3 regions of the Jejuibacter calystegiae genome follow, and region 1 is predicted to be linked to each of the others. Evidence: predicted binding sites of a transcription regulator. Region 1 holds the regulator's gene; each other region holds the start of a gene.

What was found. Region 1 encodes CRP, which controls carbon source genes, mostly activating them, when cyclic AMP is high. Its sites were predicted from a motif close to ATGTGANNNNNNTCACAT; they were not measured.
Positions count from the first base shown of each region.
Region 2: the regulator CRP is predicted to act here: its motif matches at 5,989-6,006, upstream of msrB (peptide-methionine (R)-S-oxide reductase MsrB).
Region 3: the regulator CRP is predicted to act here: its motif matches at 6,597-6,614, upstream of serA (phosphoglycerate dehydrogenase).

Region 1 is NZ_CP040428.1:733,413-743,948, forward strand. Features, by position in the region: gene tauB (taurine ABC transporter ATP-binding subunit) at 1-22, opposite strand, end outside; gene tauA (taurine ABC transporter substrate-binding protein) at 32-1,021, opposite strand; gene FEM41_RS03490 (toxic anion resistance protein) at 1,273-2,406, shown strand; gene FEM41_RS03495 (5-bromo-4-chloroindolyl phosphate hydrolysis family protein) at 2,408-3,406, shown strand; gene FEM41_RS24480 (hypothetical protein) at 3,637-3,813, opposite strand; gene FEM41_RS03500 (hydrolase) at 3,966-4,982, shown strand; gene FEM41_RS03505 (YheU family protein) at 4,983-5,201, shown strand; gene FEM41_RS03510 (phosphoribulokinase) at 5,271-6,137, shown strand; gene FEM41_RS03515 (OsmC family protein) at 6,182-6,586, opposite strand; gene crp (cAMP-activated global transcriptional regulator CRP) at 6,892-7,524, shown strand; gene FEM41_RS03525 (YccS/YhfK family putative transporter) at 7,597-9,681, shown strand; gene argD (bifunctional acetylornithine/succinyldiaminopimelate transaminase) at 9,682-10,536, opposite strand, start outside.
Region 2 is NZ_CP040428.1:3,439,298-3,449,833, forward strand. Features, by position in the region: gene yeaG (protein kinase YeaG) at 1-1,520, opposite strand, end outside; gene FEM41_RS15900 (MipA/OmpV family protein) at 1,953-2,702, shown strand; gene FEM41_RS15910 (aldo/keto reductase) at 2,945-3,793, shown strand; gene FEM41_RS15915 (D-hexose-6-phosphate mutarotase) at 3,839-4,723, opposite strand; gene gapA (glyceraldehyde-3-phosphate dehydrogenase) at 4,797-5,792, opposite strand; gene msrB (peptide-methionine (R)-S-oxide reductase MsrB) at 6,127-6,540, shown strand; gene FEM41_RS15930 (YeaC family protein) at 6,586-6,870, shown strand; gene pncA (bifunctional nicotinamidase/pyrazinamidase) at 6,905-7,537, opposite strand; gene ansA (asparaginase) at 7,537-8,565, opposite strand; gene sppA (signal peptide peptidase SppA) at 8,658-10,520, opposite strand.
Region 3 is NZ_CP040428.1:198,759-209,294, forward strand. Features, by position in the region: gene ubiH (2-octaprenyl-6-methoxyphenyl hydroxylase) at 1-421, opposite strand, end outside; gene pepP (Xaa-Pro aminopeptidase) at 418-1,731, opposite strand; gene FEM41_RS00830 (YecA/YgfB family protein) at 1,747-2,325, opposite strand; gene zapA (cell division protein ZapA) at 2,495-2,824, shown strand; RNA gene ssrS (6S RNA) at 2,867-3,050, shown strand; gene FEM41_RS00845 (5-formyltetrahydrofolate cyclo-ligase) at 3,082-3,666, shown strand; gene FEM41_RS00850 (LysR family transcriptional regulator) at 3,670-4,554, opposite strand; gene FEM41_RS00855 (PACE efflux transporter) at 4,662-5,105, shown strand; gene serA (phosphoglycerate dehydrogenase) at 5,152-6,390, opposite strand; gene rpiA (ribose-5-phosphate isomerase RpiA) at 6,684-7,343, opposite strand; gene argP (DNA-binding transcriptional regulator ArgP) at 7,490-8,380, shown strand; gene FEM41_RS00875 (oxidative stress defense protein) at 8,461-9,195, opposite strand; gene argO (arginine exporter ArgO) at 9,328-9,963, opposite strand; gene mscS (small-conductance mechanosensitive channel MscS) at 10,107-10,536, opposite strand, start outside.

The DNA of each region.
Region 1 (10,536 bases):
TGAGATGACTGACCTTCAGCATATGCCCTCCTTAGGGTTGAACCTGTTTCACAAAGCGATCGGTCACCCAGTCGCTGTAATCGTCACTAACCCGGGCAACCTTGCCCTGCTGTTTCAGGAATTGCGCGGTATCGTGAATCGTATGCGCCACCGGTCCGCCCTGAGCGAGCTGCTCTATTTGCTGCGCCACCGGCAGATAGCGATTTCCCTTAACCAGTCCCGGAATCTGTTCCTGCGGCACGCCGCTCAGACGCGACAGAACGCTGAGGTGCTCCTTATCTTTCAGCCAGGCATCTGGCGCCTTCAGGTATTCCCCCTGAGCGGTCAGCGCGCTGGCTGCAAACGCGGTAACAACTTCCGGATGCGCTTCGGCGAAATCCTTGCGTACCACCCAGACATCCAGCGTCGGTTTTCCCCACTGCCCTACCTGCCCGGAATCGGTCAGCACCCGGCCCTGTTTCGCCATGGCGTTAACCACCGGAGCCCAGACATAAGCACCGTCGATATCGCCGCGCTGCCATGCCGCGGCAATAGCAGGCGGCTGCAGATTGACAATAGTCAGTTGATCGGGACGAATGCCCCAGTGCTGTAACGCCGATAGCAGGCTGTAATGAGCCGTGGAGATAAAAGGCACGGCAATACGTTTACCGATAAGATCCTGCGGCGAGCGGATTTTCTGGTTCACCACCAGCGCTTCCGAACTGCCGAGCTGCGACGCAACAAGGAAAACTTCAACCGGCAGACGCTGGCTGGCGGCTACCGCCAGGGGGCTGGAGCCAATATTGCCGATTTGCACATCTCCAGAGGCCATCGCCCGCAGCACGCCGGCACCGCTGTCGAACTTACGCCAGTCAACCTCTGCTCCGGACTGCTTCGCAAAGCGATTCTCTGCCTGAGCCACTTTGGCCGGTTCCGCCGAGGTCTGATACGCTACGGTCACCTCTACCGCCTGGGCAGCTCCTGCCGTCAGCACCAGTGCCAGCAGCGTCGCTGCCCGAAATAAAGGAAATCTGCCCGCCATCATTCGCTCCGTTATTCACTCTCTGTTAGCGACAGTTGTATCCGGACGCGAAGACTATAAAAAGAAATAAAAAATTATCTTTTATTTCTTAAAGGAATATAAAGAAAATACCGCCCCTGGAGTCCATATATTTCTCATGGCCTTGTTGGCTCGCCTCTGCGCGTGAAGTACCATTACGCCCATTGTTTCCGTGGCCAGCCTCACGTCATTTTGCTGCAGACGGACTGTTCTCTTATTTAAGGAATGCATTAATGACGGAAAGCACCTCAGTCACCGTTTCCGCCTCTCAGGCCCCCCTGGATATTACCGACGCGCTCCCTTCTGATGAGCGGCTAACCCAGGAACAACAGCAGGAAGTTCAGCAACTCATCGAGCAGATAGATATTAACGATCCGGTGCTTTCCCTGTCTTACGGCGCCAAAACCATGAATGGCATTTCACGCTTTTCCGACGCCCTGATGGAGCAAGTGCGCGCCAAAGATGCCGGCGCTATAGGTGAACAACTGACCGACATGTTGGGTAAGGTAAAGTCCGTCGATCTGACCGCCTTCGACAAAAAGCCCGGCATGCTGGCCTCGATCCCCTTGATCGGCAAGCTGTTTAACCGCGTCGAACGCTCGCTCATGGAGTATCAAACGCTGGCGCAGCAGGTGGAAGGTATTACCCGTAAGCTGGATGAAGCGATGGTCGATCTACTCCGCAATATCTCTACGCTGGAGCAATTGTTTACCCGCAACCGCGACTTCTTCCAGCAGATCAACCTGCATATCATCGCCGGTAAGCGCAAGCTGGAGCAGCTCCAGCAACACGATCTGCCTCAGGCCCAGGCGCAGCTTTCCGATAACCCCATGAATGCCCAGGTTGTCCGGGATATGATTGACGGGATGCAGCGCTTTGAGCGCCGCCTGCATGACCTGATGCTGTCACGCACCATTGCGATACAAACTGCACCGCAGATTCGCCTGATGCAGGGGAACAGCCAGGCGCTGGCGGAAAAAATACAGAGCAGCATTCTGTCCACCATTCCCATCTGGAAAAGCCAGATTGTGCTGGCGCTGTCGCTGCATTCACAGCGTCAGGCCACAAAGCTGCAGAAAGAGGTTTCAGATACCACCAACGAGATGCTGCGTCGCAATGCAGAGCTGCTGCAGACCGGCACTCTGGAAACCGCCCGCGAAGTGGAGCGGTCGGTAGTGGATATCGAAACCCTGCGTGATGTGCAGTCCCGTCTGCTGAACACTATTGAAGAGTCGGTCAATATCGCCAGCGACGCCCGCAAGCGTCGCAGCGAAGTGGAAAAAGAGCTGTCATCCATGGAAAACGACCTGCGCCTTCGCCTTGCGAATATCGCCAACGGCGGCGCGGGAAAAGTAGAGCAGGCATAACATGAGCAGTCTTGAGCAACGCCTTGCCGAAAGGTTGACCGATAAACGCTGGAAACGCGCTACGCTTGTATTTTTGCTGTTCGTCCTGGCAAGAGGATTCATGAATAACTTCCAGCCACTGGCTACGGAACTCCATCCCCCGCTCCCGGAAGATGAGGGCTCCCTTGATGGCGCCATCCTGGTATTCTGCTGGGCAGGATTCACGATTCTGTTCCGGACTCTGCTTTTTGACCGTAGGGCTCTTGCGATGGGAATAGCCGCCGGTCTGCTCTGGATCCCCACTGGCGATATTCTGGCGCTCCCGTTCTGGGCTGGCAGTATGGCGCTGCTGGTGTATCTGCTGAACAGTCTGGGAAAATGGCGCGGCATCCATTACTGGTATATGGCGCTGTGGAGCTTCGTTATCGGTAGTTATATAGAAGCCTATACGCTTCTCAACAGCCCCTTCTATACTGGTGCGATTATTGCCCTTTTCGTCACTTACTGTAAGTACTGGTATCCGCGGTTTATCCAGGAGCGGCAAGCCGCGCAAGAAGAGGATGAAGACGACGAAGAGGAAGCGTTTGACGAAGACAAGGAGCCTGATAACAGCGAGGACGAACCGGAACTGGCGCCGTTTGAAACGGAAATAGCCCGCCTGGAGAGTCTGGAAAATCTGGAAGGCGCTGTTCACAGCGAACTTAAAGGCATTATTAAGTATGCGCGGCTTATCCAGCACTGCATGCTGACCGACCCGCGGGATATGCAGCCCGGCCAGGATTTCCTGAACCGCTATCTGCCGTCAGTCGAGGAGATCATCACCAAAAGCCAGAACCTGTCCAGTCAGCTTGCCGGACATGGGAATGAACATCAGGTCACGGCCCGCAGCGTGGAAATATTGAAAGCGCTACGTTCCGCTTTCCGCCAGAAGCACGCCCAGTTGCTGGAAAACGACGAAACGGAACTGAACACCGAAGTCAGTACTCTGGAAAAGCTGCTAAAAACAGACGGCTTCCTGTAACCCCTTTCGGGCCCACAGCAACTGGCGGGCCCGCATCGGCTACATCAATAATCTCGTTTTCTCCCTCACGACACAGGCACGATCAGGTCGAGCTCTTTGCTTATTTCCTGATGATTCCCATGGGAAATAACATGTTGTGGGATCAACTGACCATGGGCGACAGATTTGGACGGAATATAAATGCCGTCAGTGAAGGGAATAAAACGCTTCGCCTGATATACTTAAAAATGCTAGGGGTATTCGAATACTTCACCAATAACCGATTGACGTAAAAGAGAAACCAGCACATTCAGGATGTGCTCACCAGAATAGTTTTCAGTATTAACCGCAACGGCAATCGCCTTAACATGGACTGAATACCTCCGTAGATAAAACATTTCAGCACGGGCATTCTTATTCTGATTCATTATGACGTATTCCTCACAGGATTGATTTAATAAGCATTCCTTAACTGTGGGTCCCCCTCTTTGAGACGAATTAAACAGACCAAAAAAAGCATCAACAATCTACGGATTTACCGGTATGATGGCGGATTAATTAACTAAAATTACTCTGTACCATGGCAGAAATTACCCCTGCAGAACTCTCCGCCAATAGTGACGAGACGCAGCTTTTCCGCCCAATGATCGGCGCACGCAATCCGCATATGCAAACCATGCTGCCGCGCCTGATACGCCGTCGGCTGCGCTTTACCCCCTGGTGGCAAAGAATCGATACGCCGGACGGCGATTTTATCGACCTCGCCTGGAGCGAACACCCGTCAAAAGCACAGCATAAGCCGCGCCTGGTGGTGTTTCACGGCCTGGAGGGCAGCCTGCACAGCCCATACGCTCACGGGTTGATGAATGCGGCAAAACAGCGCGGCTGGCTGGGCGTGGTGATGCACTTTCGCGGCTGTAGCGGCGAACCAAACCGCATGAACCGCATCTATCACTCCGGCGAAACTAACGATGCCAGCTACTTCCTGGACTGGCTGCGCCGGCGCTACGGCGCTCGTCCGACCGCCGCGGTGGGATTTTCGCTGGGCGGTAATATGCTGGCCTGCCTGATGGCCCAACAGGAAAAAGCCTGTTCGCTGGCGGCTGGCGTCGTGGTGTCGGCGCCGCTGATGCTGGAGCCCTGCTGCTACCATATGGAAAAAGGGTTTTCCCGTTTCTACCAGCGCTATCTGCTGAATCTGCTGAAGGCTAACGCCGGGCGAAAACTCAAGGCCTGGCCCGGAACCCTGCCCATCGACAGAGCCCGCCTGAAACGCATTCGCCGCATCCGGGAGTTCGACGATCTGATTACCTCGAAAATCCACGGTTTTCGTGATGCCCTGGACTACTACCGACGCTGTAGCGCACTGCCAATGCTGCCGCAAATAGCCCGACCGACGCTGATTATCCACGCGAAAGACGATCCCTTTATGGATCACCAGGTCATTCCGGATCTCGACCATCTGCCCCCCAACATTGAGTATCAGCTGACCGAGCACGGTGGCCACGTCGGCTTCGTGGGGGGAACACTACGACACCCGGAAATGTGGCTGGAAAAACGTATTCCCGACTGGTTAAGTCAATTCCTGGATGGATAAATGATTATTCCCTGGCAGCAGATATCGGCGGAAACGCTGGATAGTCTGATAGAAGCCTTTGTGTTGCGCGAAGGCACCGATTACGGTGAACATGAGCGTTCGCTCGAACAAAAAGTGGCGGATGTAAAGCATCAGCTACAAACCGGCGAAGCCGTTGTGGTATGGTCGGAACTTCATGAAACGGTCAACATCATGCCGCGCTCGCAATTCCGCGGCTAATATCTGGTTTACCAAACAATTCGCCGTGTTTCAGTGGCTACACCCCTGTACTCAAGGAGTTGCTCAGCTATGTCCACCAGGCATCCGATTATCGCCGTCACCGGTTCCAGCGGTGCGGGAACCACCACCACCAGCATCGCATTTCGTAAGATTTTCGCCGAACTTGGGCTCAGAGCCGCCGAGCTCGAAGGTGACAGTTTCCACCGCTATACCCGCCCGGAAATGGATATGGAGATTCGCAAGGCCCGGGATTTAGGGCGCCATATCAGCTATTTCGGCCCGGACGCCAATGACTTTGGTCTGCTGGAAAATACCTTTACCGAATATGGTCATAGCGGTACGGGAAAGTCCCGCAAATATCTACATACCTACGATGAAGCAGTGCCCTGGGATCAGGTGCCAGGCACCTTTACTCCCTGGCAGCCGCTACCAGAACCTACGGACGTGCTGTTCTACGAAGGGCTGCACGGCGGCGTGGTCACCTCGCAGCACGATGTGGCGCAGCATGTGGATCTACTGGTCGGCGTAGTACCCATCGTCAACCTGGAGTGGATTCAGAAACTGGTGCGCGACACCAGCGAGCGCGGCCATTCCCGTGAAGCCGTGATGGATTCGGTGGTGCGTTCGATGGAAGACTACATCAACTACATCACCCCGCAGTTCTCACGTACCCACATCAACTTCCAGCGCGTGCCGACGGTAGATACCTCTAATCCCTTCGCCGCCAGAGAGATCCCGTCGCTGGATGAAAGCTTTGTGGTGATCCACTTCCGGGATCTGGAGGTCGATTATCCCTGGCTGCTGGCGATGCTGCAGGGCTCGTTTATCTCGCATATCAATACGCTGGTGGTGCCGGGCGGCAAGATGGGACTGGCGATGGAGCTGATTATGACGCCGCTGGTGCGGCGCATTATGGAAGGTAAAAAGATAGCCTAATCCCTGGCTGGGGAGGGGAATCTGTCTCCCCTCCCCAGCCAGCATCAGCCTTCCACCACCTCATATGAATGGGTGATATTCACCGCTTTACCCAACATCAGCGCCACAGAGCAGTATTTCTCGGCAGACAAATCCACCGCACGCGACACCGCATTGTCTTTCAGATCCTGGCCGGTAACGATAAAGTGCAGATTGATATGAGTGAACAGGCGCGGCGCCTCTTCACGACGCTCCGAGGTTAGCTTCACCTCGCAGTCGGTCACGCCGTGGCGACCCTTTTGCAGAATAGAGACCACATCGATGGCGCTACAGCTTCCCACCGCCATCAGCACCATCTCCATCGGACTGGGGGCCTTGTCGCCGGAATTCCCGTCCATCAGCACCTGATGCCCGGAGGCGGACTCACCCAGGAAAGTCAGGCCCTCAACCCATTTTACTCGTGACTGCATGTTGTCGCTCCCATCAAGCCATTCTTCCCCACAGAGTAAGCCGCCGCAAAGAAAGTCGCAACAGAAGGCGATCCGGGTCAAGCTGAAACGAGACAATAGGAGACACCCGGAAAAAGCTATGCTAAAACACTGAGGATACCCTCTCGCGGCGCGGCGAAGCGCGTACGGGATGAAATTTCACGTGAAATTTATGTAGCTTACAGGCTTTTCTCATGCCAGATCCCCAAGAGCGGGGACAAACGATCAATACGCCCGGAGGCCCATATTCTTCCGGGCGTCAGCTTATAACCAGAGGATAACCGCGCATGGTGCTTGGCAAACCGCAAACAGACCCGACTCTCGAATGGTTTTTGTCTCATTGCCACATTCATAAGTATCCATCGAAGAGCACACTTATTCATCAGGGTGAAAAAGCCGAAACCCTCTATTACATCGTTAAGGGCTCTGTCGCAGTACTTATCAAAGATGAGGAAGGGAAAGAGATGATCCTCTCTTACCTGAATCAGGGGGATTTCATTGGTGAACTGGGGCTATTCGAAGAAGGCCAGGAGCGTAGCGCCTGGGTACGGGCGAAAACCGCCTGCGAAGTCGCTGAAATCTCCTATAAGAAATTCCGTCAGCTGATCCAGGTAAACCCGGACATTCTGATGCGCCTTTCCTCGCAGATGGCCCGCCGTCTGCAGGTCACCTCAGAGAAAGTGGGCAATCTCGCCTTCCTGGATGTGACAGGTCGTATCGCACAGACTCTGCTGAACCTGGCAAAACAGCCGGACGCAATGACCCATCCGGACGGAATGCAGATCAAAATCACCCGTCAGGAAATCGGGCAGATCGTGGGCTGTTCCCGCGAAACCGTTGGCCGTATTCTGAAGATGCTGGAAGATCAAAACCTGATCTCCGCACACGGGAAAACCATCGTCGTCTTCGGTACCCGTTAATCCCGGTCTGTAACGGCGTGTTGTGGCAACGCGCCGTTTTTCTCTTTGCCACTGACGCGTTACCCTGTGCCAATGCGCCGACTGATCTATCACCCCGAAGTTAACTACGCGCTGCGTCAGACCCTGGTACTGTCGCTGCCGGTGATTATCGGGCTAATATTCGGTAGCCTGCAACAGGGCCTGCTCTTCTCGCTGGTTCCCGCCTGTTGCAATATCGCGGGCCTGGATACCCCCCATAAACGTTTCTTTAAACGCCTGATCGTCGGCGGCTCGCTGTTCGCCTTTAGCAGCCTGATGGTGCAGCTACTGCTGATGGAAAAGCTGCCACTGGCCGCCATCTTCTTCGGAATGGCGCTGTTACTGGGCGTTACGGCGGAAATCAGCGCCCTGCATGGCCGCCTGTTGCCTGCTTCGCTTATCGCCGCGATCTTTACTCTGGGGCTGGCCGGCAATATGCCGGTCTGGCAGCCGATGCTGCTGTATGCGCTCGGCACCCTGTGGTACGGCGCCTTTAACTGGTTCTGGTTCTGGATGTGGCGTGAGCAGCCGCTACGCGAGACCCTGAGCCTGCTCTATCGCGAACTGGCGGACTACTGCGAAGCCAAATACAGCCTGCTGACCCAGCATACCGATCCGGAAAATGCGCTGCCGCCGCTGCTGATTCGTCAGCAAAAGGTGGTGGATCTCATCAGCCTCTGTTATCAGCAGTTGCATATGCTATCTGCCACCAGCCGCCAGAATGATTATAAGCGCCTGCTGCGCGTCTTTCAGGTGGCGCTGGATCTTCAGGAGCATATTTCCGTCAGCCTTCACCAGCCTGAAGAGGTACAGAAACTGGTAGAGCAGAGCCACGCGGAACCGGTGATTCGCTGGGCGGCCCGTACCGTGGCCGCCCGGCTGCGCGTAGTCAGCGACGATATACTCTACCACCGCTATCCCCGGCGCTTTAGCATGGAAAAACCCATCTCCGCGCTGGAAAAGATTGCCCGCCAGCATCCGGAAAACCCGGTGGGGCAGTTCTGCCACTATCACTTCAGCCGTATCGCCCGACTACTGCGCACCCAGCGCCCGCTCTATATTCGGGATCTGATGGCCGACCGGCAACAGCATCTTCCGCTGCTTCGGGCGCTGCGCAGCTATCTGTCGCTGAAGTCCTCGGCGCTGCGTAGCGCAGCGCGCATTGGAACCATGCTTGCCATCGCCAGTCTGCTTGGCGCCGCGCTCAATCTGCCCAAACCCTGGTGGATACTAATGACCATCATGTTTGTCACCCAGAACGGCTATGGCGCCACCCGGGTACGCATTCTGCACCGGGCGGGGGGAACTATCGCGGGTCTGTTAATTGCGGCGGGCGCGCTACACTTTAACGTACCCCAGGGCTATATTCTGGCGGGAATGCTGCTGATAACGCTGATTGGCTACCTGATAATCCGTAAACATTACGCGCTGGCGACCGTCGGATTTACCATCACTGCGGTTTACAGCCTGCAACTGCTTTCGCTGAGCGGTGAGCAGTTTATTATGACCCGACTGGTGGATACGCTGCTCGGTTGCCTGATCGCCTTTGGCGGCATGGTCTGGCTGTGGCCTCAGTGGCAGAGCGGCCTGCTACGACAGAATGCCCACGATGCGCTGGAGCGCGACCAGCAGGCCATCCGCCAGATCCTGAGCGACGATCCACAGCCCGGCCCGCTGGCCTGGGAGCGAATGCGGGTCAATCAGGCCCATAATGCGCTCTATAACTCGCTAAATCAGGCAATGCAGGAGCCATCATTCAATAACCGTTACCTGGCCGATATGAAGCTATGGGTAACCCACAGCCAGTTTATCGTCGAGCATATTAACGCCATGACGATCCTGGCGCGCGAGCATAATATGCTGACGCCAGCGCTGGCCCAACGCTATCTGCAATCCTGTGAAATCGCTATTCAGCGCTGCCAGCAACGGCTGACCTGGGACAACCCCGACGACAGCGGCGCCATTCACGTACTGGACGACCCCGAGGCGCTCACCATTGGCCCAATGAGCACCATGGAGCGCCATCTGGATCGCATCCTCAGCCATCTGAATGCGATGCATACCATCTCTTCCGTGGCCTGGCATCAGCGCCCCCACCACGGCGCCTGGCTACGCCGCCGTCTGCAAAGCCACAAATAATCATCCCAGGGCGATTTTCTGCACCGCTTTGGCGAAACGCGCCATGCCTTCATCGATGTCGGCGTCTTCCACCACCAGCGACGGCGCCAGACGAACCACGTCCGGCCCGGCATTCAACACCATAACGCCCTGCTCCGCTGCTGCGTTCAGCAGATCCCGGGCGCGCCCTTTATATGCTTCACTCAACTCAGCACCAATCAGTAGCCCCATACCGCGAACTTCGCTGAAAATATTGAATTGCTCGTTGATCTGACGCAGATGGTCGACAAAACGCTGACGCTTGCTCTGAATGCCACCCAGCACTTGTGGGGTATTAATGATGTCGAAGGCCGCTTCCGCCACCGCGCATGCCAGCGGGTTACCGCCATAGGTCGAGCCATGGGAGCCCACGTGGAAAGCAGAGGCAATCTCCTGGGTCGTCAGCATCGCGCTCACCGGGAAACCGCCGCCCAACGCTTTGGCGCTGGTCAGAATGTCCGGCGTCACACCGTAGTGCATATAGCTGAACAGCTTGCCCACGCGACCCATACCGCACTGTACCTCATCAAAGACCAGCAACGCCTGATAGTGATCGCACAGGTCACGCAGCCCCTGCAGGAACTCCGGCGTGGCGGCGGTGACTCCCCCTTCTCCCTGAATCGGCTCGACCACCACGGTACAGGTGTGGTCATCCATGACGGCTTTCACGGCGTGCAGATCGTTAAAGGGCACATGGATAATATCAGCAGGTTTAGGGCCGAAGCCGTCTGAATACTTGGGCTGTCCACCGACCGATACGGTAAACAGTGAACGCCCGTGGAAAGCATTATGGAAGGCGATAATTTTGGTTTTGTACGGACTGTAGCGCGTGGAAGC
Region 2 (10,536 bases), 2.5 Mb from region 1:
ACGTAGCGATCGAAGATGTTCTGACCGTACTCCGAATAGGATTCCAGATAGGCGGTCTGAATCTCTTTGCCGATAAACTCGGCATATTTGGGGATCAGATAGCCCTTCAGATGTTCCAGATAGCGCTCTGCCTGCTCCTGAGGGAACTGCTCGCGCTCGATTTGCTGTTCCAGCACGAAGAACAGATGCACCGGGTTAGCCGCCACTTCGGCGTGATCGAAGTTGAAGACCCGGGAGAGGATCTTAAACGCGAAGCGGGTGGAAAGACCGTTCATGCCTTCGTCGACGCCGGAATAGTCGCGATACTCCTGGTAGGACTTCGCTTTCGGGTCGGTATCCTTCAGGCTTTCGCCGTCATAGACCCGCATTTTCGAATAGATGCTGGAGTTTTCCGGCTCTTTAAGGCGTGACAGTACCGAAAAGCGCGACAGCGTTTCCAGGGTTCCGGGGGCGCAGGGCGCGTGGGTCAGCTCACTGTGGTTAAGCAGTTTTTCGTAGATGCGGATCTCTTCGGAGATTCGCAGGCAATAAGGCACCTTCACGATATAAACGCGATCGAGGAAGGCCTCATTGTTTTTGTTATTACGGAACTGTACCCATTCCGATTCGTTGGAGTGGGCAAGGATGATGCCGCTAAAGGGCAGGGCGGAGATCCCTTCGGTGCCGTTGTAATTCCCCTCCTGGGTGGCCGTCAGCAGCGGATGCAGCACCTTAATGGGCGCTTTAAACATCTCCACGAACTCCATAATCCCCTGGTTGGCGCGGCACAGGGCGCCGGAGTAGCCATAGGCATCCGGATCGTTTTGAGCGTGATCTTCCAGCTTGCGGATATCCACCTTACCCACCAGCGCTGAAATATCCTGATTGTTCTCATCGCCGGGTTCGGTTTTGGCAATCGCCAGCTGTTCCAGAATCGACGGCCAGACCTTCACCACCCGGAATTTAGTGATATCGCCGCCGAATTCGCGCAGCCGCTTGGCGGCCCAGGGCGACATAATGGTGCCGAGATAGCGGTTGGGGATGCCATACTCTTTCTCCAGAATCTGGGCATCCTCCTGGGGATTAAACAGGCACAGCGGGTGGTCATTCACCGGGCTGCGTTCGCCGTTGGCGCTTAACACATAGATGGGCACCTTCTGCATTAATGCTTTCAGGCGTTCGGCAAGGGAGGATTTACCACCGCCGACCGGCCCCAGCAGATAGAGGATCTGTTTCTTCTCCTCTAGTCCCTGGGCGGCGTGTTTCAGATAAGAGACAATCTGCTCGATAGCCTCCTCCATGCCGTAAAACTCTTCAAAAGCCGGGTAGCGTGCAACCACCCGATTCGAAAAGAGACGGGACAGCCGTGGATCCTGGGCGGTATCGACCATTTCAGGCTCACCGATAGCCATCAATAGCCGCTCCGCCGCGTTGGCATAGGCACTGCGATCTTGCCGGCAAGTGGTAAGAAACTCCTGCAGTGTGAACTCTTCGTCCTTGGCAGCTTCATAGCGCTGGCGATAGTGATCGAATATATTCATGGCATGCCGTCCTTTCGTTTTTTAGCACAGGTGATAAGAGCCGTTGGTATGAATAATGGAGGCTCCGGAAGACGTAATCTGATAACTGCAACCCCGATACCGGCGATCTCATCAGTCCGGTAACTGTGCTACTGCGTTTCAGGGTTATCCACCTTCTAAAATTTAAGCGTAGATGCATTTGGGAAACTTGCATTGGGACCTGAGTAAATTTCAACGACATATCAATAACTCATCTGATATCGCTTTATTGACGTCTGAAAGCCCGATGCGCTATTCGCATCACCTTCATCCCGCTGTCAGCGCAATGTCATCTAACCAGGTGATGCTGTGATGTTTTCTTATTGTGCGATGGGGGTTGTGAAAATGTTTTGGTTCGGCCCAACGTGCAGGTACACTTCCCGCGGGAACACAAGATGAAAGGATTAAAATACTGTGACCAAATTCAAACTTCTTGCAGTGGCAGTCCTGGCGGCGGCTACCGCTAACACCGCGTTCGCCGACGAGGGGATCTGGTCGCTGGGGGCGGCGGCTTATATTCAGAACAGCCCTTATAAAGGCACCAATACCGAGACCCGTCCGGCGCCGATGGTGGGGTATGAAGGCAAAAACTTCTATCTGCGCGGCTTTAACGGCGGCTACTACCTGTGGAATGATAAGACCGATAAGCTGTCGATCGCCGCATGGTATTCACCGCTGCATTTCCGCCCCAAGGATAGCGGCGATCATCAAATGCGTCGTCTGGACTATCGTAAGTCCACGATGATGGCCGGGCTGAATTATGCCCACTACACTCAGTACGGCTACCTGCGTACCTGGCTGGGTGGCGATGTACTGGGTGAAAGCAACGGCGTGACCTGGGATCTGGCGTGGCTGTACCGCTATACTAATGGCCGTCTGACCATCACCCCGGGTATCGGCGCTACCTGGAACAGTGAAAATCAGAACCAGTATTACTATGGCGTACGTCGCAGCGAGTCGTCGCGTAGCGGCATTCGTCACTACAACGCGGATAGCGACTGGAACCCGTACGTGGAGCTGTCGGTCAACTATAACCTGACCGATAACTGGAGCATCTACGGAATGGGCCGCTATATTCGCTTTGGCGATGAAGTGAAAGACAGCCCGATGGTGGATCGCAGCTGGATGGGTATGCTGCTCACCGGCGTTAACTACCGCTTCTGAGGTTAATTAAAGCGGCATCAGGGTCAATAGCTGGGTGCTCAGGCACCCCGTCAGGTTGATGACAAAGAGGGAAAAAACGTGGTTTTTCCCTCTTTGTGGCAATCGGCTGAAAATCAATGGATTGATTTTCCGTGTTTATTTTCCTGGTGATTCAGGGCCGAATATATTCGGCCCTGGTTTGTCATCAGTCTCGCGGGGTGCTCAGGCACCCCGTTCGCTTATCTGCGATAGGGAGGCATGATATGGGTAAAAGCATCAATCTGGCCGGACAAACGCTGCCAGCCCTGGGACAGGGAACCTGGTATATGGGGGAAGACCCCGGCCAGCGGCGCCAGGAAGTGGCCGCGTTACAGGCGGGTATCGACCTTGGCCTGCGGCTTATCGATACCGCCGAGATGTACGCCGAGGGCGGAGCGGAACAGGTGGTGGGAGAAGCCATTCGCGGGCGACGCGATCGGGTATTTGTGGTATCGAAGGTTTATCCGTGGAATGCCGGCGGCGCACGCGGTATGGCGGCCTGTGAAGCCAGTCTGAAGCGGTTAGGCACCGACTATATCGACCTTTATTTGCTGCACTGGTCTGGCGATATCCCGCTGGAACAGACGCTGGAATTGATGACCGGGCTTCAGCGTCAGGGCAAGATTGGCCACTGGGGCGTCTCTAATCTGGATATCGATGAGATGCACGAGCTGTGGACCCTGGCGGGTGGGGAAGCCTGCGCGACCGATCAGGTGCTGTATCATCTGGCATCGCGCGGTATCGAAACGGATCTCCTGCCCTGGTGTCAGGAAAGGGAGATTCCGGTGATGGCCTACTGCCCGCTGGCCCAGGCAGGAAGACAGCGTCGGGGGCTGATGCAGCATCCGCTGCTGGTGGAAGAGGCTCAGTCGCTGGGTATTAGCGTGGCGCAGCTGCTGCTGGCATGGGTGATTCGTCGTCCCGGGGTGATTGCCATCCCCAAAAGCGCGACCCTGGCTCATGTGCGGGATAATGCCGCCGCGCTGGAGATCTCTCTGAGCGATACGCTGCTCGAGCGCCTTGATAAGGCTTTCCCGGCCCCGACGTGCAAGACGCCGCTGGATATTGTCTGACGATGATACCGGGCGCTGCCGCGTGGCGGCGCCCGAACAGGGACTTTAACCTTTCAGCACTTTCAGGGTGCAGGCCAGACGCGAAGGCTGACCGGGGCGCGCGCGCTGAGGTACGGTAACGGCCGCGGTTTCGATGCAAACCATGGTCCGGTATCCGTCATCCGGCATATCGGCCATGCTAACGGAAAGGGCGGGGCCCGGATTCCAGCCAACGACGTTACTGTTGTAACGGTGTGCCACCTCAATGGCGCGGCCCAGTTTACCATCTTCAATCAGACTGCTGGCTTCCGGTGCCAGATAGACCCGATCGGTCCGGTCCGGAAAGGTCTGTACGCCGTCGGAAAGCCGGCCTTCCTCGCCGTTATTCACCTTATCGAGATAGCTCTCGCCCAGACCGGCAACGCGCACCTGTGCGATATCGCCCACCCGGAAGTAGCTGTGCAGCGCCGCGGTGGTCTCGAAATCGCCGTGCGCTTCCAGCGCCATTTCACATTCGGCGCCCAGCCGGAAGTGCGCCAGCAACTGGAAGTCGTGGGGCCAGAAGCGGCGGGTTTCGTCGCTACTCAGCAGTTCGAAGGTGAGATTAACGCCATCGGTATCCTGCTGGTGCTCTTTAAGCTGCCACGGCAGGTTGCGGGCAAAACCGTGGGACGGGAATCCCGGCTGCGCCGACGGGCCAAACCAGGGCCAGCAGACAGGTACGCCGCCGCGCAGCGCGCTACCGGTGGTAAACGGGGTATTGCTGCTCAGCCAGATGACTTCTTCTTCTCCGGCGGGCTGCCAGGAGAGCAGGTGAGCGCCCTGCAGCGCAAAGGCGGCGCGCGCCCTGGGGTGATCCACCACAATCAGGTCCAGTTCGTCCAGCTTACGGCGGGAGACAGCATCGCTTATCTGATTAACGACGGACAGCGTATAGATATCGGCACTCATAGGTATCTCCTTGTCTGATCCAATAAAAAAGGCCCCGTGGGGGGCCTTTTGCAGAACGCTGATTCAACACACCTTATTTAGAGATGTGAGCGATCAGGTCCAGTACCTTGTTGGAGTAGCCAGTTTCGTTGTCGTACCAGGAAACCAGTTTCACGAAGTTGTCGTTCAGGGCGATACCGGCTTTGGCATCGAACACGGAAGTGCAAACTTCGCCGTTGAAGTCGGTGGAAACCACGTCATCTTCGGTGTAGCCCAGAACGCCTTTCATCGGACCTTCAGAAGCGGCTTTGATCGCTTTCTTGATGTCTTCGTAAGAAGCGGCTTTTTCCAGACGAACGGTCAGGTCAACAACGGATACGTTCGGAGTCGGAACGCGGAACGCCATACCGGTCAGTTTGCCGTTCAGTTCCGGCAGTACTTTACCGACCGCTTTAGCAGCACCGGTAGAGGACGGGATGATGTTCTGAGCCGCGCCACGGCCGCCGCGCCAGTCTTTGTGAGACGGGCCGTCAACGGTTTTCTGGGTAGCGGTGGTGGCGTGAACGGTGGTCATCAGGCCTTCAACGATACCGAAGTTGTCGTTGATGACTTTAGCCAGCGGCGCCAGGCAGTTGGTGGTGCAGGAAGCGTTGGAAACGATATCCTGGCCAGCGTAGGTTTCAAAGTTGGCACCGCGAACGAACATCGGGGTGTTATCTTTAGACGGACCAGTCAGAACCACTTTTTTCGCGCCAGCGGTGATGTGCTTACGTGCAGTTTCGTCGGTCAGGAAGATACCGGTTGCTTCAGCAACAACGTCAACGCCAACTTCGTTCCACTTCAGGTTAGCCGGGTCTCTTTCAGCGGTAACACGGATGGTTTTACCGTTAACAACCAGATGGCCGTCCTTCACTTCTACGGTACCGTTGAAACGGCCGTGAGTGGAGTCATACTTCAGCATGTAAGCCATGTATTCCGCGTCCAGCAGATCGTTGATAGCCACGATCTCGATGTCAGAACGTTCCTGAGCAGCACGGAAAACAATGCGGCCAATGCGGCCAAAACCGTTGATACCTACTTTGATAGTCATATATTCCACCAGCTATTTGTTAGTGAATAAAAGGTTGGTTGTAAAATTACAAAAACCTTACGCAGCGTCAAGCGGAATCGTGTCAATCATTGCGACAAATCAAACCGCTGAGGGGCAGATTTGCCTCCACGTTTCCATTCTGCTGCCACCCATATGGGGGTGATGCGGCAGATTTTAAAGCGCCCTGGATACAAAAGTGTGAATTTGATCACAAATGAGGGGGCATCCGCTATTATGGGCTGAGTTTAGAACAAAACCGGCATCCTCGCTGTTAATGTTTTGTTAGAATCTGAACTGAGGAACTCCCCCGATACGCACACAGAGAGCGCTGTTTATGGCTAACTCAAAATCGACTGAAGAACTGAAACAATCCCTGACTGAAATGCAGTACTACGTGACCCAGCAACAGGGCACTGAGCCGCCATTTAGCGGGCGTTTGCTGCATAACAAGAGCGACGGCATCTACCACTGTCTGGTCTGCGATGCGCCGCTGTTTAATGCCGGTACCAAGTACGATTCCGGCTGCGGCTGGCCCAGCTTTTACCAGCCGGTCAGCGAAGACGCCATCCACTATCTGAAGGATTTCACCCACGGTATGGAGCGTATTGAGATCCGCTGCGGTAACTGCAATGCCCATCTGGGGCACGTATTTCCGGACGGTCCGCAGCCCACCGGTGAACGCTACTGCGTTAACTCTGCTTCCCTGAGCTTTAGCGATGGCAGCAGCGATGAACGCACCAAAGGTTGATAAATCGATTCAGCTACCTTCCCAGGGAGTGTAATAACTATGAGTATGGAGATAGAGCAGATTCTTGCCGCTATGACGCCGGAAGTGTACCAGCGTCTTGTTACGGCGGTAGAGCTGGGGAAATGGCCCGATGGCGTGGCGCTGACGCCGGAGCAGAAAGAGAACACCTTACAGCTGGTGATGCTGTGGCAGTCGCGCAATAACCATCAGCCCGAGCATATGTCGCTGGGCACCGACGGTCAGATCGTGATGAAGAGCAAGCAGCAGCTGAAGCAGGAGTTCGGTATTGAACCGGCGCCTTTCGTTACATTGAAGCCGGAGCAGCAGTAACCGATGGCCCGGGATTTCCCGGGCCGTCATGCACTTACTGAAGCGCTTCAGCTTCGGCGCTAAGAGTGGCGCCTGCCGCCGCCATTTCCGCCAGTGCCCGCTCGCTGTCCTGGGGGGAAAGATTCACGCCGCGGCAGCCGTCGGTGACCAGGGTGACGCGGTAGCCCAGCTTCAGAGCGTCCATTACCGTGAATTTCACGCAGTAGTCGGTCGCCAGCCCCATTACAATCAGTTCGGTGACTTCATGATGACGCAGCCAGCCGTCCAGTTCGGTCTGGCGACGCTGGCCGTTGTCGAAGAAGGCGCTGTAGCTGTCTACCAGCGGATCTTCCCCCTTATAAAACAGCGCATCGATGGCCTGCTGATGGAGCTCCGGATGCAGCGCTGCGCCCGGACTGTTCTGCACGCAGTGATCCGGCCACCAGGTCTGGGGCAGGCCCGCCAGTTCACCCTGAGTGTAAGGCGGCTCTCCCTGCTGGCTGGCAAAGCTGCCGTGATTCGCCGGGTGCCAGTCCTGGCTGGCCAACACTGCGATCCCCCTGGTCTTGCAGGCATCAATCAGCCGGTTGGCGACGGCAATCACGCTATCGCCGTCCGGTACCGCAAGGGCGCCATCGGCGCAGAAATCATTCTGAAGGTCGATCAGTAACAGTGCGCTTTGGGTCATCAGATTGCTCCTTCGTGGTCCGGGGTTAGTTCACCGCGCAGGTTTTGCGCCATCGCCGCGCGAATGGCGGGGGCTTCCAGTCCCTGACTTAACAGCCAGTGTAGCTTGGTCAGGGTCGCCTCTACCGTCATATCGGCGCCGCCGACCACGCCGGCATGGGCGAGGGCGTTACCGGTGGCATAGCCGCCCATATTGACGCGCCCCGACATGCACTGGGTCAGGTTAACCACCACGATACCGCGCTCGCTGGCTGCCCGCAGTTCCGCCAGAAAGTCGGCATGCTGGGGCGCATTGCCCACGCCGTAAGAGCGCAGTATCAGCGCCCGCACCGGCTGACGCAGAAAGTTACTTACCACATCTGCAGAAATGCCCGGGTAGATGGTCACTACCCCAATCGGCTGCGGCGTAATGGTGTGAACGATCAGTTCGCCGTGACCAGTGGGGGCCGCCGGAGTATTCAGACGCCGGATATGGATACCGGCCTCCAGCAGCGGCGCCAGGTTGGGGGAGGCGAAGGCATCGAAGCCGTCGGCATGGGCCTTGGTGGTGCGGTTGCCGCGGTACAGGCGGTTATTAAAAAATAGCGAGACCTCATTAACCGGGTAGTTGGCCGCCACATAAAGCGCATTCAGCAGGTTGGTCTGTCCGTCTGAACGCAATTCCGCCAGCGGGATTTGTGACCCTGTCACAATCACCGGTTTACCCAGATTCTCCAGCATGAAGGAGAGCGCCGAAGCGGTAAAGGCCATGGTGTCGGTACCATGCAGGATCACAAAGCCGTCATAGTCGTCGTAGTGGGCCTTAATATCATCGGCGATATGCTGCCAGTCTTCCGGCGTCATATCCGAAGAGTCCATCAGCGGCTGGTATTCGTGGATGGTAAAGTCCGGCATCTCCGGGCGATGAAATTCCGGCATCAGCGCCAGCTGACGCTGCAGGTGGCCGGAAACCGGGATATACCCCTGCTCGGAGCGTTGCATACCAATGGTACCGCCGGTGTAAGCGACATAAATCGATTTCTTTTGCATCAGAGGACTCTGGGCTGAAATAAACAGCCGCAATATAGCCAGGGATCCGGGAAAAAAACAGCCCGGCAGGCGCCGGGCTGTTGGGGGAGGTGTTACTTCACATCACCACAGGTGAGGCATAACGCGTAGCGGTTCTGAGGATCGTTGAGCGACTGCCATTTGTCGCCCTGAGCCTTCAATTCGCTGGTGGCCTGCGCCAGCGGTGCTGGCAGATAAGCCTGTAGCGCGTCAGGTAACGAGGCCTGGACCGAGGCGCCCATCTGATTCAGCAACTGGTCGAACAGACCCGGCTCATCCAGCTGGAACTTCAGGTGCCACTGCTTCAGCTTCGCCAGTTCGGCTGCTTTATTCACGGCGTCATCGAAGTCGCCAAGGCTGTCTACCAGGCCGTTCTTTTTGGCGTCCTGGCCGGTCCAGACGTGGCCCTGAGCAATCTGATCAATCTGCTCCGGCGTCTTGTTGCGCGACTTCGCCACCAGATTAATAAAGCGCTGATAGCCGCTCTCGATGCTCAGTTGCATCATCTGCTGTACTTCCGGCGGCAGCGCTTTGGTGCTGGAGACATCCGCCAGCGGCGAGGTTGCCACGCCATCAGTATTCACACCCACGCTCTTCAGGCTCTCTTCCAGGGTAGTGATAACCCCAAAGATACCGATAGAGCCGGTGAGCGTGGAGGGGGAAGCCACGATGTAGTTCGCTGGCGTCGAGATCCAGTAACCACCCGAGGCCGCCATTCCGCCCATTGAAACCACGATCGGTTTGCCCTGAGCTTTGGCCGCGGCCAGCTCTTCACGAATCACCTCAGAGGCGCTGACGCTACCGCCGGGGCTATTGACCCGCAGCACAATCGCTTTCACGTTGGGGTCGAGTCGGGCTTCGCGAATGCGCGCCGCAGTGGTATCGCCGCCCATATTACCGGCAGAATCTTCACCGTCCATAATGGCGCCGCTCGCCAGAATGACTGCGATGGCGCCGCCTTGCTGCGGGGCGGGCTTCACGCTGTAATCGTAGATGCTGGTGGCTTTATAGGTTTTCTGCTTGTTGTCCCAGCCGAACTGCTTGCCCAGCGCCTGGTCAACCACGTCTGAGGTTGCCAGTTCATCTACCAGCTTGTTCTTCAGGGCATACTGCGCGGTATCGCCTTTGAGCGCGGTAAGTTGCGTCAGCAGACCCTGGGCGCCGGGGAAGACCTGGCTGGCCGGGATCTTACGGTTAGCGGCGATGGTGTCGAGATAGTTGCCCCACAGCTCGCCAATCCAGCGGCCGTCGGCTTCGCGGGCGGCATCGGACATATCATCGCGGATAAACGGCTCTACCGCAGATTTGTAGGTTCCTACACGGAACACGTGGGTGTTGACCTTAAGCTTCTCCAGCAGTGATTTATAGTACATGCCGTTGGTGGCAAAGCCGTGCATATCCACCACGCCCTGCGGAGAGAGCCAGATCTTGTTGGCGAAGCTCGCCAGCAGGTACTGTCCCTGGCTGTAGCTGGCGCCCCGGGCATAAACCGGCTTACCGCTGGCGCGGAACTCCTGTAATGCCTTGCCGATATAGCGCATTGAAGGCTGGTCGGCGCCGGCAAAGTTTTTCAGATCGAGCACGATGCCGGTGATATTGGCGTCACCTTTCGCCTGGCGAATGGCATCGACAATATCGAACAGCGAGTTTTCCTGTAACCGATCGGAGCTGGCGCCAAACAGCTGGCGGCTCAGCATACCCAGCTTATTGTTGACCGAAGGCTTATCGACCACGACGCCGGTGATATCCAGCAGCAGCGCGCCACGTTCGGCCGGGCGGTTAGTGTCGGATGTCAGGCTGCTGAACTGCATCCAGATGCCTACCCCAACCAGAACCAGGAAGATAAAGAACAGGTTAAGTACCAGTTCCCTGATGAAATTCAGCAGACGCCAGCTCCATTTAAAAAAGCCGGCAAAGATTCGCCAAAGGGTGTGCATGTCTTCTCCATAACCA
Region 3 (10,536 bases), 530 kb from region 1:
GCTGCGTGCGATGGCTACCCGCAACCCGGTCGGGGCAGTAGAGCGTCACACCCGGCGCCTCGCGCAAAAGATTAAACAGGCGCAGCCCGACCTCATGGAGTTCCACCACCTGGCCCAGCGCCTCGGTCTGATAGTCGCGCGCCTCCAGAATCACCGCGCCAGCATGGCCGCGATCGCTGACCTGGACCTGCTCAATGGCGGTACCACAGCCGGAAAGCGCGGGCCAGATACCGATCTGCGCCAGTAACCGGCAGGTGCCTTCGGCCAGCGCAATGGCCCGGGCATCAAACCCCGGATGAGCCTGTGACTCAGGCGCATGCGCTTCCACCAGATGCACCGGAAGCTGGCCGCCGCTTAACTGCGACAGGGCCAGCGCGAGGGTAGCGCCGGTCATCCCTCCGCCAACAATAATCACACTCATGCGCGCGCCGCCGCCATCAGGGCTTCAATATCTTCCGCCCGTTTCACCACGCTGTCCGTCAGGTTCTGATTGCCGGTTTCAGTAATCACAATATCGTCTTCGATACGAATGCCGATACCGCGATATTGAGCCGGAACATCGGCATCAGGCGCAATATAGAGCCCGGGCTCCACGGTCAGCACCATGCCAGCTTCCAGTGGGCGCGAACGATCCGGGCCATATTCGCCTACGTCGTGAACGTCCAGCCCCAGCCAGTGGCTCAGTCCGTGCATAAAGAAACGCCGGTGGGCGTTCTCTTCCATTAACTGTTCCACGCTCCCCTGCAGAATACCCAGTCGGACCAGACCGCTAAGCATAATTTTCACCACTTCGCTGGTGACATCCTGAATGGTGGTACCGGGGCGGTATAATCTGAGCGCGGTTTCCAGCGATTCCAGCACGATGTCGTAGATGGCGCGCTGCGGCGCGCTAAAACGACCGCTGACCGGGAAGGTACGGGTAATATCACCCGCATAGCCCTGATATTCGCAGCCCGCGTCAATCAACACCAGGGAACCATCGCGTAATTCGCTTTCATTCTCGGTGTAGTGCAGGATACAGCCATTTTCCCCCGAACCCACGATGGTGTTGTAAGAGGGATAACGGGCACCATGACGGTTAAATTCGTGATGAATTTCGCCTTCCAGATGGTACTCAAACATACCGGCACGGCATTTTTCCATGGCGCGGGTATGGGCCAGCGCCGAGATCTCACCGGCGCGTTTCAGTACCGCTATCTCTTCCGGCGATTTAAACAGGCGCATTTCGTGCACCCAGGGGCGCCAGTCGGTTAACGTGGCGGGGGCACTCAGATTCTGGCGCGAGCCCTGGCGCAGCTTTTCCAGCGCGCCAAACACAATCTGATCGGCATAGGGATAAAGCCCCTGCGCGTGATAGACCACATCCAGACCATTCAGCAACTGCCCGAGCTGAGCATTGACTTCACTCCAGGCCAGGGCGCGATCGACCCCTAGCTTTTGCGGTGCGGCTTCCTGACCCAGACGGCGGCCAAACCAGATCTCGGCGTTTTTGTCGCGAACGCGATTAAACAGTACGCTGTGATTGTGGCTTTCATTACTCTTAATCAGAACCAGCAGCGCTTCCGGCTCGTTAAAACCGGTGAAGTACCAGAAATCGCTGTTCTGGCGATAGGGGTACTCACTGTCAGCGCTGCGGGTAGCTTCCGCTGCAGCGAAAATCAACGCGGCGCTGCCGGGCGCCATCTGCGCCAGCAGCGCCTGACGGCGACGCAAAAACTCTTGCTGTGTCATAGCACCTCCTGAAGTTTAATGAAGCGTCGGTTTCTGTACCTCCGGCGCGGTGGGTGCCGGGCGGTTGAAGGTGTCGTGGCAGAGTAACGCAGCAACTCGCACATACTCGATGACCTCCTCCAGCGACATTTCCAGCTCTTCCTGATCTTCGTCCTCGTCATAGCCCAACTGGGCGATGCTACGCAGATCGTCGATCGCCTCGCCAGTTTCCCCTTTGACCTTGTCCAGGCCAGGCTGTGACACGCCAAGGCCCAGCAGGAAGTGGTTAACCCACCCCGCCAGCGCATCAGCGCGATCGAAGACGCTGGCCTCTTCAGCAGGAAGAAAAAGCTGAAAATTAAAGCCGTCATCCTCCAGCGTTTCACCGGTGGCAGAGTGCATCTGACCCAGGGTATCGCTAAGATCCTTACTGAAAGCCAGACCTTCGTTGGTGAGTTCGTGCAGCAGCGTCCGCCAGCTGGCGTCTTTATTGCCGCCGCATAGCATTCCGCTGATCAGACCGTGCATTTCCGCGGGAGTCAGTCCCACGCCCTGTTGGTTGAGCAGCTGGCCGAGCGCGTCGTAACCAGGCATAGCGTTGTTTTGTATAGACATGCGCATTCGTCGTCGTTGGGAGGAAGAGTTCTATGGTATGCTACCATCATGAACCCCGGAGATACCAGAAAAGGGCTTGTATCTTCGATGTGGTGTAGCTTATAGTGACGCCCCTTCGCCGCCCCGGGCGGTGGTGGAAGGCTGGCAATCAAACAGCAGGAAGGTGGGCATGTCTGTACAACCAGTCGATATCCAGATTTTTGGACGCTCCCTGCGGGTCAATTGTCCGCCCGAACAAAGGGATGCCCTGAACCGGGCTGCAGAAGAGCTCGATCAGCGGTTGCAGGATTTAAAAGAACGCACTAGAGTCACAAATACTGAGCACCTGATTTTCATCGCCGCACTTAACGTGTGCTATGAACTGGCCCAGGAAAAGGGCAAGACCCAGGAATATGCTGATAGTATGGATCAGCGAATTCGCATACTGCAGCAGACCATCGAACAGGCACTGCTTGAACAGGGTCGCAATTCAGAACGAACGGGTGCAAAGTTTGAATAACACTTCATGGTCGACTATGGTAGAGTGACCCTGAAGGAAAAAATTTCTCTGAGATGTTTGCAAGCGGGCCAGTCCCCTGAGCCGATATTTCATACCACAAGAATGTGACGATCCATGTTCGGTGAGCATGCCCGGTTCGCCCGGGAAGCCTTAAGAATATGACGATGCATTCACCTTGAACCACGGGTTCAAGGGTTACAGCCTGCGGCGGCATCTCGGAGATTCCCTCTCTTCTTTAACTACCATGACCCAACCGCATGATCACTTCCCAGACTCGTCAACAAATTCGTCAGATGGTACGTGAACGTCGTCGCGCCTTAAGCGCCGACCAACAGCAGCTTGCAGCCCGTCAGGCCACCCAGCGGCTACTGGACTACGCGCCCGTGCGTCAGGCTAAGCGCATAGCGCTGTTTCTCTCTTTTGACGGCGAACTGGATACCCGCCCGGCCATTAAGGCGCTGTGGGCCGATAATCGTGAAGTCTATCTGCCGGTTCTTCACCCGTTCAGTACCGGTAACCTGCTATTCCTGCGCTATACGCCGCAAACCGAACTCCGGGAAAACCGCCTGAAAATCGCCGAGCCTCCGCTGGACGTGCGTCAGGTGCTGGCGCTGGACGCCCTGGACGCCCTGGTCGTGCCGCTGGTCGCTTTCGACACCAGCGGTCAGCGTCTGGGCATGGGCGGCGGCTTTTACGATCGCACTTTACAAAACTGGCGCAGCCACGGCTTCGCGCCGGTGGGCTATGCGCATGATTGCCAGCAAGTGGAAAGCCTGCCGGTAGAGCACTGGGACATTCCGTTACCCGCGATGGTGACCCCTTCCCGGCTGTGGCAGTGGTAATCGCTATTCCCCGCCACGCATCAGCGCCACCAGCTCTCTGGCCCCCTGCCCCAGCGGTTGCGCCTTATTCCATATCAGGTGCACCGGCAAACGCAGCGCATTCTCGGTATTACCGAATCGCAAACGTACCAGTTCTCCCTGGGCCAGCCTGTCAGCGATAAGCGTCTGGGGGAAATTGCCCCAGCCCAGCCCGGCCTCCACCATCTCCAGCGCCATCGCGAAACTGTCAGCATACCAGCAGGAAGTCGCCACCTTCGCCCGGGCGTCCGCCAGCGGGCGATCGCGACTGGCCACCACAATCTGACGCACCTGAATTAAATCCTCCAGCCAGTGCGACGCTCCCTTTTCGGCAAGCAGCGGGTGATCCGCCGCCAGGGTTGCCACCAGCGCTTCATCATCCACCCACTGAAACTGCAGCTGCCCGTCGACCTGGAGGCCACCCCAGGCCAGCGCCAGACTGACGCGCTGCTGCTGCAACAGGTGAACAATCTCATCCTGCGCTGCCTGAATCATCTCTACCTCCAGCAGCGGATAGCGTCGGGAGAGTTGATTCACCGCCCGCAGCAACGCCTGAGGATTCACATCGGTGACCACACCGATGGACAACCGGCTCTCTAACCCCCGGGAAAGCGCCAGCGCATGGTTGTGCAACTGGGTCAGTTGGTCCTGCGTCGCTCTGACGTGCGGCGCCAGCGCCAGGGCCCGGTCGGTGGGCACCGGCTCACGGCGGCTGCGGTCAAACAACGCATAGCCCAGTTCCGCTTCCATATTCGCTACCGCCATACTGACAGCGGAAGGCACCCGCCGCAGCGCCCGGGCTGCGGCGGAAAAAGAGCCATGATCCAGCACGGCCAGAAACAGTTCGATATTGTCACGGGTAAAGTACATAGCCCAACCTGTCAGTAGAATTGATAGCTCCTGACTTTTTCTGTCAGTCACGCTGAGGCAATCTTAGCGCCTATATCATCATCACGAAACCGACTGAGAGGAATAATGTGCAGGGTGTAAAACGCAAACTGGTCTATGTCACCGCTTATGAATTGATTGGAATGACGATCTCCGCGCTGGGGCTGGCACTGCTTTCCGGCACCGCGCCCACCACCACCGGCCCGCTATCGGTGATTATTACCACCATCGCCGTATGCTGGAATTTCATCTGGAACACGCTGTTTGAGTGGTGGGAAAGCCGTCAGGCTTCGCGTACCCGCACCGTGAAGCGGCGTATTTTGCACGCGGTAGGTTTTCAGCTGACGCTGGTGATATTTCTGATCCCGCTGATCGCCTGGTGGATGGAGATTACCCTGGTGCAGGCCTTCCTGCTGGATATGGCGCTAATCGTCATCATCCCCTGCTATACCTTCATCTATAACTGGGCATTCGATAAGCTGTTCGGCGTACCGGCTTCGGCACAGCCGGAAGTGGAAAGCGCGGCCCGATAAACGGCAAAAAGGCCTCCGAAGAGGCCTTTGTTACGGATGGCGCCAATTAGTAGAGCAGGCGCGCGCGGATGGTGCCCGGAATCGCCTTCATGGCCAGCAGGGCATTTTCCGCCACCACTTCCGAGGCATCGATATCGATAACCACATAACCCATATGCGGCGTAGTCTGCAGGTACTGGGCCGAGATATTAATGCCCTCGGCGGCAAAGATCTGGTTAATGGCCGTCAGCACCCCGGGGCGGTTTTCATGAATATGCAGCAGACGGCTCACGGTCGCGCCATGATGCGGCAGGGAAACTTCCGGGAAGTTCACCGCCGAAAGCGTGGAGCCGTTATCGGAGTACTTAGCCAGCTTACCGGCCACTTCCAGGCCGATATTCTCCTGCGCTTCCTGGGTGGAGCCGCCGATATGCGGCGTCAACAGCACATTGTCGAACTCGCACAGCGGCGACAGGAAGGGATCGCTGTTGGTCGCAGGCTCGGTCGGGAAAACGTCGATAGCCGCACCGGCCAGGTGCTTACGGGAAAGCGCATCGCACAGCGCCGGGATATCCACTACGGTGCCGCGTGAGGCGTTGATCAGCAGCGAGCCCGGCTTCATCAGCGCCAGCTCATGCTCACCAATCATATCTTTGGTGCTGGCGTTTTCCGGCACGTGCAGGCTCACCACATCGCTCATATTCAGCAGATCGGAAAGATGCTGCACCTGGGTGGCGTTGCCCAGCGGCAGTTTGCTTTCGATATCGTAGAAATAAACGTGCATGCCCAGCGATTCCGCCAGAATGCCCAGTTGGGTGCCGATGTGGCCATAGCCGATAATGCCCAGCTTTTTACCGCGCGCTTCAAAGCAGCCCGCCGCCTGCTTGTTCCAGACGCCGCGATGCGCTTTGGCATTCGCCGCCGGTACGCCGCGCAGCAGCAGCAGCAGTTCGCCAATCACCAGCTCAGCAACCGAGCGCGTATTGGAGAACGGCGCGTTAAACACCGGCACACCGCGGCGGGCCGCCGCATCCAGATCCACCTGGTTGGTGCCGATACAGAAACAGCCCACCGCTACCAGCTTTTCGGCCGCAGCGAAGATCTCTTCGGTCAGTTGAGTACGGGATCGGATTCCAATGAAGTGGGCATCGCGGATCGACGCTTTCAGCGCATCGCTGTCCAGCGCCCCTTTATGATATTCAATGTTGGTGTAACCCGCGGCCCGCAGGTTATCCAGCGCTTTCTGATGCACGCCCTCCACCAGCAGGAATTTAATTTTCTCTTTCTCCAGTGATACTTTTGCCATTTCCCGACCCTGTCTTGTTGTAGATGCTGTGTCTTAACGACTGACTGAACATAAGCTCGCCTTCTGTCAACATATCAAAAATAGCGGTCCCGGCAATATGAACGTTTGCGTGGTCTTTATTTAAGAAAAGTCATGATGATGCAAAAGCAGAACAAAACGTTGTGTGATATAAATGTTACAGAACAAATGCGGGAGATGGGAAAAAGATGTGACATATGTCACTAAAAAAGCGATGTAAAAAATTTCTGGCAAACCGGAGCATCATCTGCCCCGGCTCAGACAAAAAGCGGCGTTTATTTTACGATTGTTTTTACGCCATCTTCGCGACCGATCAATGCCACATCGGCGCCACGACGCGCAAACAGTCCTACGGTCACTACGCCGGGAATGGCGTTAATCGCATCTTCCAGCGCCACAGGGTCCAAAATTTCCAGGCCATGCACATCAAGAATCACATTGCCGTTATCGGTCATCACGCCCTGACGGTATTCCGGGCGCCCCCCCAGCCTCACCAATTGACGCGCCACGCAGCTGCGAGCCATAGGAATAACCTCTACCGGCAGCGGAAAGTTACCCAGAATCGGCACCTGCTTGGAACTATCTGCGATACAGATAAACTTCCGCGCCACGGAGGCGATGATCTTTTCGCGCGTCAGCGCAGCGCCACCGCCCTTGATCATCTGCATCTGGTCGTTAATCTCATCCGCGCCATCCACGTAGATCCCCAGGGAGTCCACATCGTTGAGATCGAACACCGGAATACCCAGTCCTTTAAGCTTTTCCGTTGAGGCGTCTGAACTTGATACCGCGCCTTCAATCTGGTGCTTCATGGTACCCAGCGCATCGATAAAATGAGCGGCGGTGGAGCCGGTACCAACGCCCACAATAGTTCCCGGTTGTACGTACTGGAGAGCGGCCCAGCCGACCGCTTTTTTCAGTTCATCCTGCGTCATGATGGTTATGCCTGTTCGTGAAAGATGTCGGCATTATAGTGCATGACGACACAAAAGTGGGCAGCCCGACGGCGATCCAGTACTGGATCAAGACCGAAATTGTGTCATAGTGCTGGGCACGATAAAAACAGGAGTACAACACAACAATGAAACGCCCGGACTACAGAACATTACAGGCACTGGATGCAGTCATACGCGAGCGGGGTTTTGAGCGCGCCGCGCAGAAGCTGTGCATCACCCAGTCTGCGGTGTCACAGCGCATCAAGCAGCTGGAGAATATGTTCGGGCAACCGCTTCTGGTACGAACCGTTCCGCCGCGCCCTACCGAACAGGGGCAAAAGCTACTGGCGCTGCTGCGTCAGGTGGAGCTACTGGAAGAGGAGTGGCTGGGAGATGAATCCGGCTCCACGCCGCTGCTGCTTTCGCTGGCGGTGAACGCCGACAGTCTGGCGACCTGGCTGCTGCCTGCGCTTTCGGAAGTGCTGGCCGACTCCCCTATTCGTCTGAATCTTCAGGTCGAAGACGAAACCCGCACTCAGGAGCGCCTGCGCCGCGGTGAAGTGGTCGGCGCAGTCAGTATTCAATCCCAGGCGCTGCCGAGCTGCCTGGTGGATAAACTGGGCGCGCTGGACTATCTGTTCGTCGGTTCAAAGGCGTTTGCCGAACGCTATTTTCCCAACGGCGTCACCCGCACTGCGCTGCTTAAGGCGCCCGCAGTGGCTTTCGATCACCTGGACGATATGCATCAGGCCTTCCTGCAGCAAAATTTCGATCTGCCGCCGGGCAGCGTACCCTGCCATATCGTGAACTCATCAGAAGCCTTCGTTCAGCTGGCGCGTCAGGGCACCACCTGCTGTATGATTCCGCATCTTCAGATTGAGAGGGAGCTGGAAAGTGGCGAACTGATTGACCTGACCCCGGGTCTGTATCAGCGCCGGATGCTCTACTGGCACCGCTTCGCGCCGGAAAGCCGGATGATGCGTAAAGTGACCGATGCTCTGGTGGCATTCGGCCATAAGGTACTGCGCCAGGATTAACTCGCTTACCACCTATCCAGGTTGAAGCCGGGTTTTAGTCCCCTCTCCCCACCGGGGAGAGGGTCAGGGCGAGGGGGAAGTTACTGCTGCTGCTGCGCCCCACCCTGCGGCTGCAACTGGAATACCACATCCACCTGATCGTCAAACTGAATGGTCTGCTGATCGTAGGTTTCCTGCGCCGATACCGGCGCCGCCGCTTCGGCTTTCATCATCCGCACCATCGGCGTCGGGCGATAGTTAGCCACGTGGTAGCGAACGCTATAGACCGGCCCCAGCTTGCTGTCGAAGCCCTGAGCCAGACTACGAGCCTGACGTAAGGCATCGTCGATCGCCGCCTTACGCGCTTTTTCTTTGTACTCTTCCGGATGCGCTACACCCAGAGAGACCGAGCGGATTTCATTAAGGCCGGCCTTCAGCGCGCCGTCCAGCAGTTCGTTCAGCTTATCCAACTGGCGCAGCGTCACTTCAACTGAACGTACGGCGCGATAGCCCTTAAGCTGAGACTTGCCGTCCTTCAGATAATCATATTCCGGCTGAGTGCGCAGATTCGCGGAGCTGATATCTTTCTTCTCTACGCCGTTCTTCTGCAGAAAACCCAGATACTGGGCAACGCGATCGTCGGCCTGCTTCTTGGCGGTAGCGGCCTCTTTCGATGAAACACTCACCTCAATGGTCAGGGTGGCGATGTCGGGAACGGCATCGACGCTGGCGGTGCCAGAAGTGACGATATGCGGCCCATTCGGCAACTCGTTTGCCTGCGCGGCCACGCCGCTCAGCCCTAACACAGCCGCTAATGCTAATACTTTAAACTTCACTGTCATTCCTCCGTTCCTCATTCCACAAATGATGCCTGCCATTCAGCCGAAATCGCTGCTGCCTTGCAAGTGCTTTTCGCCTGAAAAATCACGATATCCGGCCTTTAGTGTAGTTTATCGACGGTGCCGGGGTTAGCCTGCCAGCGTTTTCAGCAAATCAATGCCTTCGCCTGCCAGACGCAGGCCGATAACGACCATCACCAGCGCCACGCCGCCATTAATAATGCGCTGGGCCAAAGCGGTACGCAACCGGGGAGCCAGCATACTGGCCATAAGCGCCAGACCGAAGAACCACAGGAAAGAGGCGCTGATAGTCCCGATAGCAAACCAGCGCTTTGGCTCTGCTTCCAGCTGGCTGCCAAGGCTTCCCAACACCACAAAGGTATCCAGATAGACATGAGGATTAAGCCAGGTGGCCGCCAGCATACTGATGATAATCCGCACTCTTCCCTGCTTGCGAGTCTCCTCACTGGTCAGTGCCACATCCGGGCTCATAGCGACCCTAAAGGCCCCCCATCCGTACCAGAACAGAAAGGACACGCCGCCCCAGGTCACCAGCGCCATCAACCAGGGTGACTGAGACAGCAGCGCGCTGCCGCCAAAAATACCGGCGCCAATCAGCGCCAGGTCACTTAAGGCGCACAGCGTCGCCACCATCAGGTGATACTGGCGGCGAATGCCCTGGTTCAGCACCAGCGCATTTTGCGGTCCCAATGGCAAAATCATGGCTGAACCTAATATAAGCCCCTGAAAATACCAGGATAACATAGCAATACAACTCCACTCTTTATCATTGTCGGCAGAGTGTAATACCGCAGAATTATTAGAGGAAATGGATAATTTTAATCAACGATAAGATGGGCTAATACAGGAGGGGATAAAAAAGCCGGCGCACTGGCCGGCCATAAAAATTATGCTTTTTCCGCAGGCTTCACCTGATTCAGATGAACATCCATCTGCGGATACGGGAAGCTGATGCCGTTGGCATCAAAGGTGCGCTTCACGTTTTCCAGGAAATCCCAGTAAACCGGCATCAGTTCGCTGCTGCGACTCCAGGCACGCACCACAAAGTTGACCGAAGAGGCACTCAGTTCATTCAGACGCACCACGATATCATGATCCTTCAGCATGCGATCGTCAGCCTGGATAAGCTCATTGAGCAGGCGTTTTACCTCATCAATATCGGCATCGTAAGAGACCTGAATAATAAATTCGTTACGGCGTACCGGCTCGCGTGAATAGTTCACGATATTGCCGCTGATAATATTGCCGTTTGGAATCACCACTATTTTGCCATCCAGGGTGCGGATGGTAGTAGAGAAAATCTGCACGTTCAGCACG